DNA from 2 places in the Cupriavidus sp. OV096 genome. Region 2 is predicted to be linked to the other one. Evidence: riboswitches for the same ligand, from Rfam matches in the RefSeq annotation. Region 2 holds a riboswitch; the other holds the start of a gene.
The links. A riboswitch is a leader RNA that binds a small molecule or an ion and turns the genes downstream of it on or off. The one in region 2 is predicted to bind glycine.

Region 1: it holds a riboswitch for glycine, as region 2 does, so the genes downstream of both, BM115_RS11100 (D-amino acid dehydrogenase) here and gcvT (glycine cleavage system aminomethyltransferase GcvT) in region 2, are expected to answer to the same signal.

What each region holds. Positions count from the first base shown of each region.
Region 1 covers NZ_FOWM01000004.1:188,464-195,996, forward strand. The annotation lists gene BM115_RS11080 (DUF6630 family protein) at 1-436, shown strand, start outside; gene BM115_RS11085 (LysR family transcriptional regulator) at 458-1,468, opposite strand; gene BM115_RS11090 (PepSY domain-containing protein) at 1,688-1,954, shown strand; gene BM115_RS11095 (cytochrome b/b6 domain-containing protein) at 1,957-2,508, shown strand; glycine riboswitch at 2,584-2,682, shown strand; gene BM115_RS11100 (D-amino acid dehydrogenase) at 2,846-4,147, shown strand; tRNA gene BM115_RS11105 (tRNA-Leu) at 4,250-4,336, opposite strand; gene BM115_RS11110 (histidine kinase N-terminal 7TM domain-containing protein) at 4,395-5,987, opposite strand; gene BM115_RS11115 (hypothetical protein) at 6,084-6,617, opposite strand; gene BM115_RS11120 (MFS transporter) at 6,664-7,533, opposite strand, start outside.
Region 2 covers NZ_FOWM01000014.1:105,146-112,678, forward strand. The annotation lists gene BM115_RS23910 (response regulator) at 1-300, opposite strand, end outside; gene BM115_RS23915 (UvrD-helicase domain-containing protein) at 650-2,758, opposite strand; gene BM115_RS23920 (glycine zipper 2TM domain-containing protein) at 3,012-3,233, shown strand; glycine riboswitch at 3,353-3,440, shown strand; glycine riboswitch at 3,462-3,584, shown strand; gene gcvT (glycine cleavage system aminomethyltransferase GcvT) at 3,677-4,804, shown strand; gene gcvH (glycine cleavage system protein GcvH) at 4,908-5,288, shown strand; gene gcvP (aminomethyl-transferring glycine dehydrogenase) at 5,390-7,533, shown strand, end outside.

The sequences.
Region 1 (7,533 bases), on a different contig from region 2:
CAGCGCCCAGACCAGCCGGCAGTTTTCGCTGTTCGAGGAAGCGCTGGAAGACGCCGAGGAAGACGAGATCGATGCCGCCGGCCTGCTGTGGCAGGTCAAGGACATCATCGATTGGGAATCCGGCTTTTATGTCGACTGGAAAGACGCCGAGTCCTTTATCGGCTGCCTGAACCAGCTTTGCGAGCGGATCGACCTCGAGGTGGACTGGGGCACCGAGGACACCGAGGACGAAGACTTCCTGGAGGGCACGAGCGTGCCCGAGCTGATGGAGATCGTCGCCACGCAGCTACGCATGGCCGGCTACACGCTCTGGAACTGGGATACCGGCGGCGACGCCTACGGCGGCTGGATCACGCGCAGCGAAGACGACGAAGAGATACTCGAGATCGCCGACACGCTCGGCTTCGACATCCGTCCCGGCGACCAGCCCTACTGACCGACCGGCTCGCCTGGAAACTCAGTCGAGCCCGATCACCACCGCGCCGCCGTCACCGTCCGGGGTATCGGCGATGTCGGCGCTGTCCGATCCATCCGTGCCCCCCAGCGCCTTGGCGCGCGGTGCCGGGCGCCGGGTCTCCGGCACGCCCAGCGTTTCCTCGAGCACAGTGAGGAAGGCCCGCACGCTCGGCGGCATCAGCTTGCGCGCGGGCATCAGCACGTACACCTTCAGCGGCGACGACGTATAGCCGGGCAGCACGCGCACCAGTTGGCCGTGCACCAGATGCTCGTGCACGAAGCGGGGCGACATGCGCGCCACGCCCAGCCCATCCAGCGCGGCCTTGAGCCGGACTTCAGCGTTATGCGTGGAGATGCGCGGCGAGACGTCCATGGCGAAGGTTTCCACCCCATCGCGCAGGAATTCCCATTGCACATCGTCGAGGTTGCCGAGCGTCGGCCAGCCCTTCAGGTCCTGCGGCGCGCGCGGCAGGCCGTGCTCGCGGATCAGCGCGGGCGCCGCATAGAACGCACGCTCGATCAGCACCACGCGCTTGCTCGCGAACGAGCTGTCGTGGAGGTTGGTGTCGGTCATGACGAAGGCGAGGTCATAGCCGTGGCGAATCAGGTCGGGCTGGTCCCAGCTCATGTCCAGTTCCACATGCAGCGACGGGTGCAGCTTAAGTAACCTGGAGAGCGAGGCGGACAGGTGCTGCGAACCCACCTCGTAAGGCGTGGCGATGCGCAGCGTGCCGCTGACCTCGGCACTCACCGAGGCGGCCTCGGCGCTGATCTCGCGCAACTCGCCAAACAGGGGCGCCACGCGGTCATAGAGCTGCTGGCCGCGCTGGGTCACGCGCACGCGCCGCGTGGTCCGCTCGAACAGGCGCACACCAAGCTGGGTTTCCAGCCGGGCAACCGCCGCGCTGGCCGATGACTTGGGCACTTCCGCCAGTTCGGCGCCCTGCGTGAAGCCGCCCCCTTCCACCACGCGGCAGAAGATTTCCCAGTCTTTCCAGTCGATCGATTTCATGCAGACACCTTCGTCACCCACGCCCTGTGGGCGAGGCGGAATTGTCCCACAGCCCGGACAATCCCGCTGCCGACGTTCACGCCGATAGCCGCCGCGCCGGGCGGCGCGCACGGCATTTGATGCAGGTCATCGTGCGGGAAAACATTGATTGGGAATTGTTCTTGTTACCGCGTACGATTCCGGCATCCGCCCCGGATGGGGCTTCTTGCGGGAGCTGCAATGCTGAAAGTGGCCGTACTTCTCATCGCCGGTGCGTTTTCCACGGGGGCCTTCGCGGGCGCCAAGTGCGACAAGCATCCGAAGTCCGAATGGATGCCCGAGGCCGACGCCAAGGCCAAGATCGCGGCCCAGGGCTACAACATCAAGAAGTTCAAGGTGGACGGCAACTGCTACGAGATCTATGGCACCACCAAGGACGGCAAGAAGGCCGAGATCTACTTCGACACGAAGACGCTCGACATCGTGAAGTCCGAGATCGAGAAGTAAGCATGTCGGTGCCGGCCGGCCAGCTGCGCAATACCACCACGCTCCGCGTCTGGGACGTGGTGGTGCGGCTCACGCACTGGAGCGTGGCGGCCATCGTCTGCTACGACCTCATCGACGATTCCGGCGACCAGATGCACCGCGTGCTGGGCTACGTGGCCGCCGGACTTGTGCTGTTTCGCATTCTCTGGGGCTTCATCGGCAGCGAACACGCGCGCTTCCGCGCCTGGCTGCCGCGCCCCGCCGGCGTGCTGGCCCATGCCCGGGCCATGGCCCGACGCCGCACGCCGCGCTTCATCAGCCACACCCCGCTCGGCGCGGTGATGATGCTGGCGATGTGGACCCTGATCCTGCTGCTCGCCGTTACCGGCTGGCTCTCCCGCTTCGACGCGTTCTGGGGCGAGGACTGGCCCATCGACATCCATCGCTGGCTCTCCAACACGCTGCTCGGGCTGGTGGTGGTGCACGCGCTGGTGGCCATCGTTACCAGCGTGGCCGGCAAGGAAAACCTGGTCGGGGCGATGATCACCGGCCGCAAGCCGCGCGACCTCGACTAACCTGGGGTTGCCGCGCCGGCGCCGCCCGTGGCATAGTAGCCCCGTCATACCGCATCACCCGCCATACCCGTTTTACCCGCGTTATCGGGAGAGACTGTGCCTGCCGCCCGGCAGGCCGGCGCCGAAGGAGCAACCGCCCCGGAAACTCTCAGGCCAAAGGACCGGTAACGCCATTGCACTCTGAAGAACCCCGGCTCGCGTCAGCCGACGGTACCGAAGGAGCAAGCGATGCGCCCGCGCGCATCGTGAATCTCTCAGGTCAAGGACAGAGGGGGCGTGCGTCGCGCATGGTGCGCCACGTACCCCCCATCCACGACGTCCTGGAAGACCTGACAACATGAAGACAATCGCTGTCATCGGCGGTGGCATCACCGGCGTGACGACCGCTTACGCCCTCGCCAAACGTGGTTTCGCGGTCACACTGCTCGAGCGCCATCGCTACGCCGCCATGGAAACCTCGTTCGCCAATGGCGGCCAGCTCTCCGCGTCGAACGCCGAGGTCTGGACCCACCGCTCCACGCTGGTCAAGGGCATCAAGTGGATGCTCCGCAACGACGCGCCGCTGCTCGTGAACCCCCGCCCCACCTGGCACAAGCTGAGCTGGTTCGCCGCGTTCATCGCCGCCATGCCGCACTACCGGGCCAACACGATCGAGACCGCCCGCCTGGCCATCGCCGCCCGCGCACACCTGTTCGACTGGGCCGAGGCGGAAGGCATCGACTTCGATCTCAAGCGGCAGGGCATCCTCCATATCTACCGGGACAAGGCCGGCTTCGACCATGCCGGCGAGGTCTCCACGCTGCTGGCCGAGGGCGGCCTGCCGCGCCGCGCGGTCACACCCGAGGAAATGCGCGCGATCGAGCCGACGCTGGCCGGCCAGTACTACGGCGGCTACTACACCGAGAGCGACGCCACCGGCGACATCCACAAGTTCACCTCCGGCCTGGCCGCGGCGGCCCAGCGGCTGGGCGTGGTCACGCGCTACAGCCAGGACGTGCAGTCGGTCAACTCGGACGGCCGCACGGCCACCATCACCGTCCGCGACGGTAATCAGACAAGTTCGACAACCTTCGACGCCGTAGTGGTCTGCGCCGGCGTGGCCAGCCGGCAGTTCGCCACGCAACTGGGCGACCGCGTGAACATCTACCCGGTGAAGGGCTATTCGATCACGGTGAACTTGCCCGACGCCGCCAGCCAGGCTGCGGCGCCCACGGTCAGCCTGCTCGACGACGAGACCAAGCTCGTGACCAGCCGGCTCGGCGTGGACCGTTTCCGCGTGGCCGGCACGGCCGAGTTCAACGGCATCGACCGCGACATCCGCGCGGACCGCATCCGGCCCCTGATCGACTGGGTCAACACCTGCTTCCCCGGCGTGAGCACGCGCAGCGTGGTGCCGTGGGCAGGGCTGCGGCCGATGATGCCGAACATGATGCCGCGCGTGGGGCGCGGACGGCAGGCCAACGTGTTCTACAACACGGGCCACGGGCATCTGGGGTGGACGTTGTCGGCGGTGACGGCCGAGATGGTGGGCGATGTCATCCGGCAGGCGGCGGTACCGCGTGCTTTCTCCCCTCTCCCGCTTGCGGGAGAGGGGTTGGGGGAGAGGGCCGGCGTGACCGGACGCGATATCGCTGCCTGAACCGCCAGCCCTCTCCCCCGCCCCTCTCCCTGAGGGAGAGGGGCGACAACCATCGCGCCAACGAAAAAGGCCCCGCTTGCGCGGGGCCTTTTTCTTCAATCTTGGTGCCCAGGAGAGGACTCGAACCTCCACAGTGTTGCCACCGCTAGGACCTGAACCTAGTGCGTCTACCAATTCCGCCACCTGGGCAAGGTGAGCGGCGCATTCTACAGGAGCTTGCGGATTTTGCAAGCCCCTGCGCGTGCCACTATGCCTGCAGGCCCATGTAGATCTTCCCGTCCTGGACGAAGCGATTGCGCCCGGCGCGCTTGGCCTGGTACATCGCGCTGTCCGCGCGGTGCAGCAGCGGCTCCAGCCGTGGCGCGTCCGGCACCGTACAGGCCGCGCCCACGCTAATCGTGACGAAGGGCTGCACTGGCGTGCCGTTGTGCGGGATCTCCAGGTCGCGCACCGCCGCCACCATGCGGCGCGCCACGTTGCGCGTCTCGTCCTGCGAGGCGTCCGGCAGCACCACCGCGAATTCCTCGCCGCCCAGCCGCGCGCAGAACTGCTCGCCCACCAGCACGCTGGTCAGCGCGGTCGCCACCCGGCGCAGGCAATCGTCGCCGCAGGGGTGGCCGTACAGGTCGTTGTATTGCTTGAAGAGGTCCACATCGAGAATCAGCAGCCCGATCGGCTCGCCCGCCTCGAAGGCCCGGGTCACGGCCAGCAGCGACTCGCGCTGGAAGAAACGCCGGTTGGGGATGCCGGTCAGCGCGTCGATGTCGAGGTCCGCCTCCACGCGCGAGAGCTTCGCCTCGGTCTGGCCGAGCTGGGCCGTCAGCGCCAGTTCGCGCGACTGGTAGCGGCTGATGTCGCGCATGAAGACCAGCGTGCCGATGCGCTTGCCGTCCAGCCGCATCACCGGCTCCGCCGTCACCTCGTAGTGCGCGCCCTGGGGAATGTAGGGGATGGCGCCGACGTCGGCCCCCGCCTCGCGCGGCTGGCGCAGCGCCTCGTCCCATACGGCCGGCATCGGCTGCCCCCGGCGCAGGTCGGGCACCAGCCGCAGGGCGGCCGGGTTGAACTCGACGAGCCGCCCCTTCGCGTCGACGATCACGCAGCCGTCGCCAATCGTGTCGAACACGCGCAGCCGCGCGTAGTGGCCGATGTCGTCCAGATGGGTACGCAGCGCACAGATCCAGACCACCACCGTCATCAGGGAAAACGTGGCCGGGGTCAGGTCGCCGCCGAGCGGGCTGGTCCAGCGCTGCAGGTAGGCCATGTGGGTGAGCAGCGGCAAGGTGAGGCTGCTGGCCACGATGGCCCGGCCCCGCCGGGTCAGCGCCGCATTGGGCACCTCGGCCGTGAGCAGGAAAACCAGGCTTAGCAGCAGCATGAAGTAGGTCCACGCCGCCACCACCACGTAGCCGGGGCCATGGTGGAAGATCGCGCCCGGCGAGACGCCGGCCGGCATCAGGTCGATGCGCGTCCAGATCAGGTGATGCCGCTCGTTGGTCAGCACCATCACCACCGACGCCACGGCGGCCAGCACCGGCAGCCACAGGCGCGACCACGGCACCACGTAGCGCGGCCGGCTCAGGTGGATCATCGCCACCAGCCAGCCGATGGGCACCATCACGATGCCCGCGTACTGGGCCTTGGCCCAGAAGATGCGCCCGTCCAGATCGGTCGAGCTGACTTCGAGCAGCCGGCCGCCGCTCCAGATGGCCACGCCGCCGGCCAGCACGAGGAAAGCCTTGATCGTGGGATCGTCGCGGCGCGGCCAGGTGGCGATAACCATGCCCACGCTGCACACCACGGCTATGGTCAGGCAAAGGACAAGAGGGTACGAGGGCATGAGAACGGCGGGGAACCTGATAATAACCGCCGCGCCCGACATGGCGGAGGCGCCCCATTATAGGGGCTAGCCGGGGCGCCACCCCATCGCCCTCACTTACTTGGAGCGGCTGCGGTCCCCGCCGCGCGAGTCCATGATGATCATGGTGCGGTCCAGCACGCCGGCGTCATCGAAATAGACGCTGAAGTGCGCCGGCAGGTTGCCGGCCATGTACATCCGATAGCTCCATGCCTCGCGCTTCATCAGGGCGAAGTACTGCACCGGCTCGCGCGGGAGGCCGAAGCGCTCGGCGATGTCGCGCTTGGTCCAGACCCCGGGGCGCGCCTCGTAGATCTCCTTCTCGGTCAGGGTCTGGCGGAAGCCGGCCAGCTTGCCGGCGGCGTCGAAGTCGGCCGCGTAGACCTCGAAGCCGTAGGGCTGCTTGGAATAGATCCAGCGCTGGGTGCCGTCGGCCAGTTGGTAGGTCTCGGTCGGGTTGCCGAATGTCTCGCGTACCGAGCTTTGCGGGCTGCCGAGCATCGACTGGGCGGTCTGCACCGGCTGGAGCGTGGCGCAGCCGCCGAGGACCACGGCGGCCAGGGCGGCAAGGAGGGCGACGCGGACGGCGCGCCCGGAAATCGGGTTGGGCATGGCATGTCTCCAGAGTCCATGCCAAGCATAGCCCAGCCGGCCGAACTCAGCGTTGCGGCTGCGGCCAGCCCGCGCGGACGATCTCCCGGTCGTCGATCGGCCAGTGCAGCGCGGCGGCCACCACCCCGAGCGCCATCGCCCCCATCCACACCAGGTCGTAGGAGCGCGTGGCCTCAAACACCACCCCGCCCAGCCAGACCCCGAGGAACGAGCCAAGCTGATGGCCGAAGAACACGAAGCCGAACAGCGTGGTGATGTAGCGCACGCCGAAGACCTGCGAGACGATGCCGCTGGTCAGCGGCACGGTGCCGAGCCAGAGGAAGCCCATCACCGCCGCAAACCCGTAAAGCGTGGCGGCGCTGAGGGGCAGCAGCACGAACAGCGCCATCGCCGCCGTTCGTACTAAATAGATACCGGCCAGCAGATACTTGCGCGAATGCCGCCCGCCCAGCACGCCGAACCAGTACGTCCCGGCGATATTGGCCAGCGCGATGATCGCCAGCGCCGCCATGCCTTCGGACGGCTGCATGCCCTTGTCCCGCAGGTAGGCCGGCAGGTGATTGGCGATAAAAGCCAACTGAAAGCCACATGCGAGGAAGCCGAGGTTGAGCAGCCAGAAGCCCGAATGGCGGAAGGCCTCGCGCACCGCCCCGAGCAGCGGCGGCTGGGCGCCCCCGGCACCGGCACCGCTGGCGGGGTGCGTCCGATCCTGGAATGGCAGCGCCAGCGGGAGCATGGCGGCGGCGGTCACGGCCAGGATCACCAGCGCGCCGCGCCAGCCGGCCTGGAGGATCATCACCTGCGCGCCCGGCACCAGCAGGAACTGGCCGATGCCACCCATCGCTCCGGCGAGCCCCAGCGCCCGGCTGCGCTGCGCCGGCGCGATCATCCGGCTCAAGGCGCCGTAGACCACGCC
Region 2 (7,533 bases):
CACCTCGAGTCCGACCACACGGTCGGCCAGTTCGGCGCGGGCGGTCAGCATGATTACGGGGATGTCCGTGCGCTCGCGGATCTCGCGACACAGCGTCAGGCCGTTCTCGCCGGGCAGCGAGAGGTCCAGGATGACCAGGTCATAGTGATGCTGCGCCATGGCCGTGCGCATCGACGCCCCGCCTTCGGCCCCATCGGCCGCCATGCCGAACGTGGCCAGGTATTCGGCCAGCATGGCGCGGATCTGGGGATCGTCGTCGACGATCAGCAGGCGGGTAGGCAAGGCGGGAGTGAGGTCCATGGCAAAGCGGGAGGGATGGGAAACGCCGGCGGGCGACGGCCTGCGCAACGACCGGCGGTCAACTGTACCAGTTTGCAATATTCGCGCTGTGGCGGCTTTGTATCAGGTTCGATACGTGCGCTGTGGATAACTTCGCCTGACAAAACGACGCCCCCGGCACTGCCGCGCCGGGAGCGTTCAACAGGGAAGAGCCAGGCACGCAAGCGTACCCAGCCGCACCGCTAACCGAAGGGCAGGCGCGGCACGGCGCCAGTCGCCGAGGCGTCTGACGCGTCGCCATATTAGAAAGCGCGAGGCGCGCGGTCTTGTCTGCCTTGTATCGGCCGTGATGCTTGGTAGGGGATGCGACTCAACCCGTCACCGGCTTGCCGGGTGCGCCCGGCGTACCCAGCAGCGCCTTGAGATTGGCCAGCCGGTCCTTGGGGCTCATGGCCGGGGTCTCGTCGACGGGAGCCGGCGCTTCTTCGAGTTTCATTTCGGCGATGAAGCGCGAGGGTTCGCAGGAGTAGGTGTCCCGGGCGCGTTTGCGCTTCTTGCACCAGCTGATCTGGAGGCTGCGCTGGGCGCGGGTGATGCCAACGTACATCAGCCGGCGCTCTTCCTCGATCTTCTCGTCGCTCATGTCTTCGTCCTCGCGCGCGTGGGGCAGGATGCCCTCCTCCACGCCCACCAGGAACACGTGCGGATATTCGAGGCCCTTGGACGCGTGGAGCGTGGAGAGCCGCACCGCGTCCGGGTCTTCCTCGCGGCCTTCGAGCATGCTCATCAGCGCCACGGTCTGTGTCAGTTCGAGCAGGTTCTTGCCTTCGTCGCCAAAGCCGTCGGCGTTGTCGAAGCCGGTGGCCTCGCCCTCCCCGGCCTCGGGTTCCGGGCGCGTGCCCTTGCGCTTGAGCCAGTCGAGGAATTCAAGCGTATTGGTCCAGCGCGACTGGGCCTGGCGCTCGTCGAAGGTATCGTACAAGTACGATTCATAGTGGATGCCGGCCATCATGTCGTCGAGCAGCACGGTGGCCGGATCGGTCTTGGCGCGGTCCGCCAGGCGCACCATCGACTCGCAGAACACGCGCAACGGCTCCAGCTGGCGCGGCTGGAGCTTGCCTTCGATGCCGCCCATCATGGCGGCCTCGAACAGCGACACCTTGGCCTGCCCCGCGAACGTGCCGAGCGCCTCCAGCGTGGTGTTGCCCACGCCGCGCTTGGGCGTGGTGATGGCGCGGATGAACGCGGGATCGTCGTCCGGATTGGCGATCAGCCGCAGGTAGGCGCAGATGTCCTTGATCTCCGCCTTGTCGAAGAAGCTCTGGCCGCCGGACAGCACGTACGGAATCCGCTCGCGCCGCAGGATCTGCTCGAACAGCCGCGCCTGATGGTTACCGCGATACAGGATGGCGTAGTCGCGGAACTGCGCGCGGCGCTCGAACTTGTGGGCGGACAGGCGGAACACCACGGACTCGGCCTCGTGCTCCTCGTCGTTCATCGGATGGATGGCGATGGGGTCGCCCATGCCGTGCTCCGACCACAGCTTCTTGTCGAACAGCTTGGGATTGTTGGCGATGACCGCGTTGGCCGCCTCCAGGATGCGCACCGTCGAGCGGTAGTTCTGTTCGAGCTTGACGACCTTGAGGTCCGGGAAATCGGTCTGCAGGCCGCGCAGGTTGTCCAGCGTGGCGCCGCGCCAGCCGTAGATGGCCTGGTCGTCGTCGCCCACGGCCGTGAACGCCGGCGCGCGCAGGTGCGAGCCGCCGGCCAGCAGCTTGAGCAGCGCGTACTGGCAGGCGTTGGTGTCCTGGTATTCGTCGACGAGGAAGTAGCGCAGGCGGTTCTGCCATTTCAGGCGCACGGCCTCGTCGCGCGCGAACAGCTCGGCGGGCAGGCGGATCAGGTCGTCGAAATCCACCGCCTGGTAGGCGTGCAGCGTGGCCACGTAATTGCGGTAGACCATGGCGGCCTGGTGCTCGTCGGCATTGGCGGCCTGGGCCAGCGCGGTCTCCGGATCGATCATGCCGTTCTTCCACAGCGAGATCGTGCCCTGCACGCTACGGATCAGCTTCTTGTCCGTGGTGGCGAGCTGCTCCTGCACCAGTCCGAAGCAGTCGTCCGAATCCATGATCGAGAACTGCGGCTTCAGGCCGACGTGCTCCGCCTCCATCCGCAAAATCTGCACGCCGAGCGAGTGGAAGGTACAGACGGTGAGCTGCTTGAGCGGAATCCGCTTGCCCTCGCGCGTGGTCTTGCCCTCCATCAGCTTGCCGATGCGCTCCTGCATCTCTTTCGCCGCCTTGTTCGTGAAGGTGACGGCGGCGATGTGACGCGGCTCGAAGCCCTTGTCCTCGATCAGGTGGGCGATCTTTTGCGTGATGACGCGCGTCTTGCCGGACCCGGCGCCCGCGAGGACGAGGCAGGGCCCGTCCAGATAGCGAACGGCTTCGGATTGGGCGGCGTTGAGTCCGTGGGTCATAGGTGGGCGGGTGCCGGATGGCGCACGCTTGGCGGGCGCGCGAAAGGCGTCGATGTTAACACGCAGGGTGGCCTGCGCCGGTGCCTGATGACGGACATCAAGGACGCAAGTGCTACCAGTGTTTCATCGCGGTAACACTTCGTAAAAGTGACGTCCGAGGGGACATCCGGGGCATGGAGATTGCCTCATACGGTCATGCGGGACCGGCGGCGACGCCGTCCTGATGACAAATTCGGCACATTCGGAGGCGATCATGAAAACAATGCGAACCCTGGCGAAAATCACGCTGATCGGTGTCACGCTGGCGGCCTTTGGCGGCTGCGCGGACATGAGCCCCAAGACCCGCAACACCGCCATTGGCGCGGGCGTTGGCGCGCTCGGCGGCGCGGCGCTGACCAACGGCAGCGCGCTCGGCACGGTGGGTGGCGCGGCGGTGGGTGGCGTGGTGGGTAACGTCGTCACGAAGGATCGTTGATCCGGCGCGGGTAGTCCTTACCTCAGGCGGCAGGAATTACAGCCAGCCCCCTCCCCGGCGCCTAGCAAGGTGGCGTCGGCGCCGCGTTGACAAAGGTCAACCCGTCCCGTACATTCACGCGCATCCAACCGGGAGAGCGCGCAGCCATTGCGCCGCCGAAGGGGTATCACCCGAAAACTCTCAGGCACCACGGACCGGTCGGATCGGCATGCAACATGCACACGATGCATGCCGCACTCTGGAGAGCGACACCCGCCCGTGCCAACGCATGGCGAGCGTGTCCACCGAAGGGGCGCGCGATGCGGCAAGCTGCATCGTAATCTCTCAGGTATCGAGGACAGAGGGGTCATCCGCCGCGGCGGATTGGTGGCATTGCCATCGATCCCCACGGCGGATGACCCTTTTTTCGTTTTCGCTGCCGTATTCGCTCCAGAGGATTTCCCATGACGCTCCAGGCCACGCCCCTTAACGCCATCCACCGCTCGCTCGGTGCCCGCATGGTCGATTTCGGCGGCTGGGACATGCCGGTCAACTACGGCTCCCAGATCGAGGAACACAACGCGGTGCGCGGCGATGCCGGCATGTTCGATGTCTCGCACATGTGCGTGGTGGACCTGTCCGGCCCCAACACGCGCGCCTTCCTGCGCGGCCTGCTGGCCAACAACGTCGACAAGCTCCAGACCCCGGGCAAGGCCCTGTATGCGTGCATGCTCGACGAAAAGGGCGGCGTCATCGACGACCTGATCGTCTATTTCTTCGCCGAAGACCGCTTCCGCCTGGTGGTGAACGCCAGCACGGCGCTGGGCGACATCGAATGGATCACGGCCCGCAACGCGGCCACCGGCAGCGGCGTGACGATCACCCCGCGCCGGGGCGACGTGGCGCCGGCCGGCGTGGGCAAGCTGGCGATCATCGCCGTGCAGGGCCCGAACGCGCGCGCCAAGGTGCACGAGGCCTTCCCGTCGACCCAGCCGGCCGACGCACTCAAGCCGTTCAACGCGGTGGTGGTGCGGGACCCGATGGTCGGCGAGCTGATGGTGGCCCGCACCGGCTACACCGGCGAGGACGGCTTCGAGCTGGTGGTGGAGGCCGAGAACGTGGCCGGCATCTGGGAAAAGCTGCAGTCCGTGGGCGTGCGCCCGGCCGGACTGGGCGCGCGTGACACGCTGCGCCTGGAAGCCGGCATGAACCTGTACGGCCAGGACATGGACATCCACACCTCGCCGCTCGACGCCGGCCTGGCCTGGACCGTCGACCTGCAGAGCGAGCGCGATTTCATCGGCAAGTCGGCGCTGCTGGCAGCCGGACAACATAAGACATTTGCCGGCCTGATCCTGCGCGACAAGGGCGGTGTGCTGCGTGCGCACCAGAAGGTGATCACCCCCGCCGGCGACGGCGAGATCACGAGCGGCACCTTCAGCCCGTCCCTCTCCCAATCCATTGCCTTTGCCCGGCTGCCGCAGGGCGTTGTGCCCGGCACCGAGGTCCAGGTCGAGATTCGTGACCGCAAACTGACCGCGACTGTGGTTAAACTGCCGTTTGTGCGCAATGGCAAGGCACTCGTGAGCTGAGGCATCCGCCCGGCTGACACCAACGGTCGCCATCACGCCTGCCCGGCTGGCCCCGGCAGGCGAACCGAAACAAGACAAACACTGCATTCCCGGAGAATCCGTCATGAATTTCCCTGCTGACCTGAAGTACACCGAATCGCACGAATGGGTGCGCGTTGAAGCCGACGGCACGCTGACGATCGGCATTACCGACCACGCGCAGGACGCGCTGGGCGACATCGTCTTCCTGGAACTGCCCGAAGTGGGCAAGTCGGTCGGCGCCGGCGACGCGCTGGCCGTGGTGGAGTCCGTGAAGGCCGCTTCCGACATCTACGCCCCGGTGGCCGGCGAAGTCATCGCCGTGAACGAGGCCGCCAGCGCCGCGCCGGAATCCGTCAACGCCAACGCCTTCGACGCGTGGCTGTTCAAGCTGAAGCCGGCCAATGGCGACGATGTGAACGGCCTGATGAACGTCGACGCCTACAAGGCCAGCGTCGGCGCCTGACGCGCTGCACCAGCCGTCTCCCGAGCCAGGAGACGGCGCCCGAGATGCCCGCGCGGCGGCCAGGCTGACCACCTGCCGCCCCGCCCCACGAGACACTTGCCATGAACGCCCCTCTTCCCATGAACGCCGCCCAAGGTAGCCGGCCCACGCTGGCCGAACTGGAGGCGCGCGACGCCTTCGCCGCCCGTCATATCGGCCCGGATGCCGCCGAACAGCAACACATGCTCAAGGTCCTTGGCTACGAGACACGCGCCGCGCTGATCGACGCCGTGGTGCCCGCCGCCATCCGCCGCCGCGACGGCATGCCGCTCGGCGAATTCACCGAGCCGCTGACCGAGGAAGCCGCGCTGGCCAAGCTGCGCGGGCTGGCGAACAAGAACCGCGTGCTCAAGAGCTTCATCGGGCAGGGTTACTACAACACGCTCACGCCGGGCGTCATCCTTCGCAATATCTTCGAGAATCCGGCCTGGTACACGGCCTACACGCCGTACCAGCCCGAGATCTCGCAGGGCCGCCTGGAGGCGATGCTGAACTTCCAGCAGATGGTCACGGACCTGACCGGGCTGGACATCGCCAATGCGTCGATGCTGGACGAAGGCACCGCTGCCGCCGAGGCGATGACGCTGCTCCAGCGCGTGAACAAGCACGCCTCGAACACGTTCTACGTGGCGGACGACGTGCTGCCGCAGACGCTGGAAGTGGTACGCACGCGCGCGCTGCCGCTGGGCATCGAGGTCAAGGTCGGCCCCGCCGCCGAGGCCGCCGGCGCCCATGCCTTCGGCGTGCTGCTGCAATACCCGGGCGTGAACGGCGATGTGGCCGACTACCGTGCCATCGCCGATGCCGTGCACGCCGCTGGCGGGCTGGTGGTGGCGGCGGCGGACCTGCTGGCGCTGACGCTGATCGTCGCGCCGGGCGAATGGGGCGCCGACGTGGCCGTGGGCAACTCGCAGCGCTTTGGCGTGCCGCTCGGCTTCGGCGGCCCGCACGCCGGCTACATGGCCGTGAAGGACGAATTCAAGCGCTCGATGCCGGGCCGTCTGGTGGGCGTGACCATCGACGCGCAGGGCAACAAGGCGTACCGGTTGGCGCTGCAGACGCGCGAGCAGCACATCCGCCGCGAGAAGGCCACGTCGAACATCTGTACCGCGCAGGTGCTGCTGGCCGTGATGGCGTCGATGTACGCCGTGTACCACGGGCCGCAGGGCCTCCAGCGCATTGCCCAGCGCGTGCACCGCCTGACCGCCACGCTGGCTGCCGGCCTGAAGGCGATGGGCGTGACCCCGGTCAACGCCACGTTCTTCGACACCCTGACGCTGGACACCGGCTTCAACACCGAGGCGATCCACGCCGCCGCCACCGCGCGCGGCATCAACCTGCGCCATATCGGCGCCACCCGCGTGGGCATCTCGCTGGACGAGACCGCCTCGCGCGAGGACGTGGTCGCGCTGTGGGAGATCTTCGCGCACGGCAAGCCGGTGCCGGCCTTCGATGCGACCGAGGCCGCCGTCGGCGATGGTTTCCCGGCCGCGCTGGCCCGCCAGAGCGCCTACCTGACGCACCCGGTCTTCAACACGCACCACGCCGAGCACGAGATGCTGCGCTACCTGCGCTCGCTGGCGGACAAGGACCTCGCGCTGGATCGCACCATGATCCCGCTCGGCTCCTGCACCATGAAGCTCAACGCCACCAGCGAGATGGTTCCGGTGACGTGGCCCGAGTTCAGCAAGGTCCACCCGTTCGCCCCGCTCGACCAGACCGTGGGCTATCGCGAGATGATCGACCAGCTCGAAGCCATGCTCTGCGCCGCCACCGGCTACGCCGCGGTGAGCCTGCAGCCGAACGCGGGCTCGCAGGGCGAGTACGCCGGCCTGCTGATCATCCAGAAGTACCACGCCAGCCGCGGCGAAGCCCATCGCGACATCTGCCTGATTCCCTCGTCCGCGCACGGCACCAACCCGGCGTCGGCCCAGATGGCCGGCATGAAGGTGGTGGTGGTGGCGTGTGACGCCGACGGCAACGTCGACCTGCAGGATCTGGCGAAGAAGGCCGAGCAGCACAGCCAGAACCTCGCCGCAATCATGATCACCTACCCGTCCACGCACGGCGTGTTCGAGCAGGGCGTGCAGCAGATCTGCGAGATCGTGCACCAGCACGGCGGCCAGGTGTACGTGGATGGCGCCAACATGAACGCGATGGTCGGCACCGCCGCGCCGGGCCAGTTCGGCGGCGATGTCTCGCACCT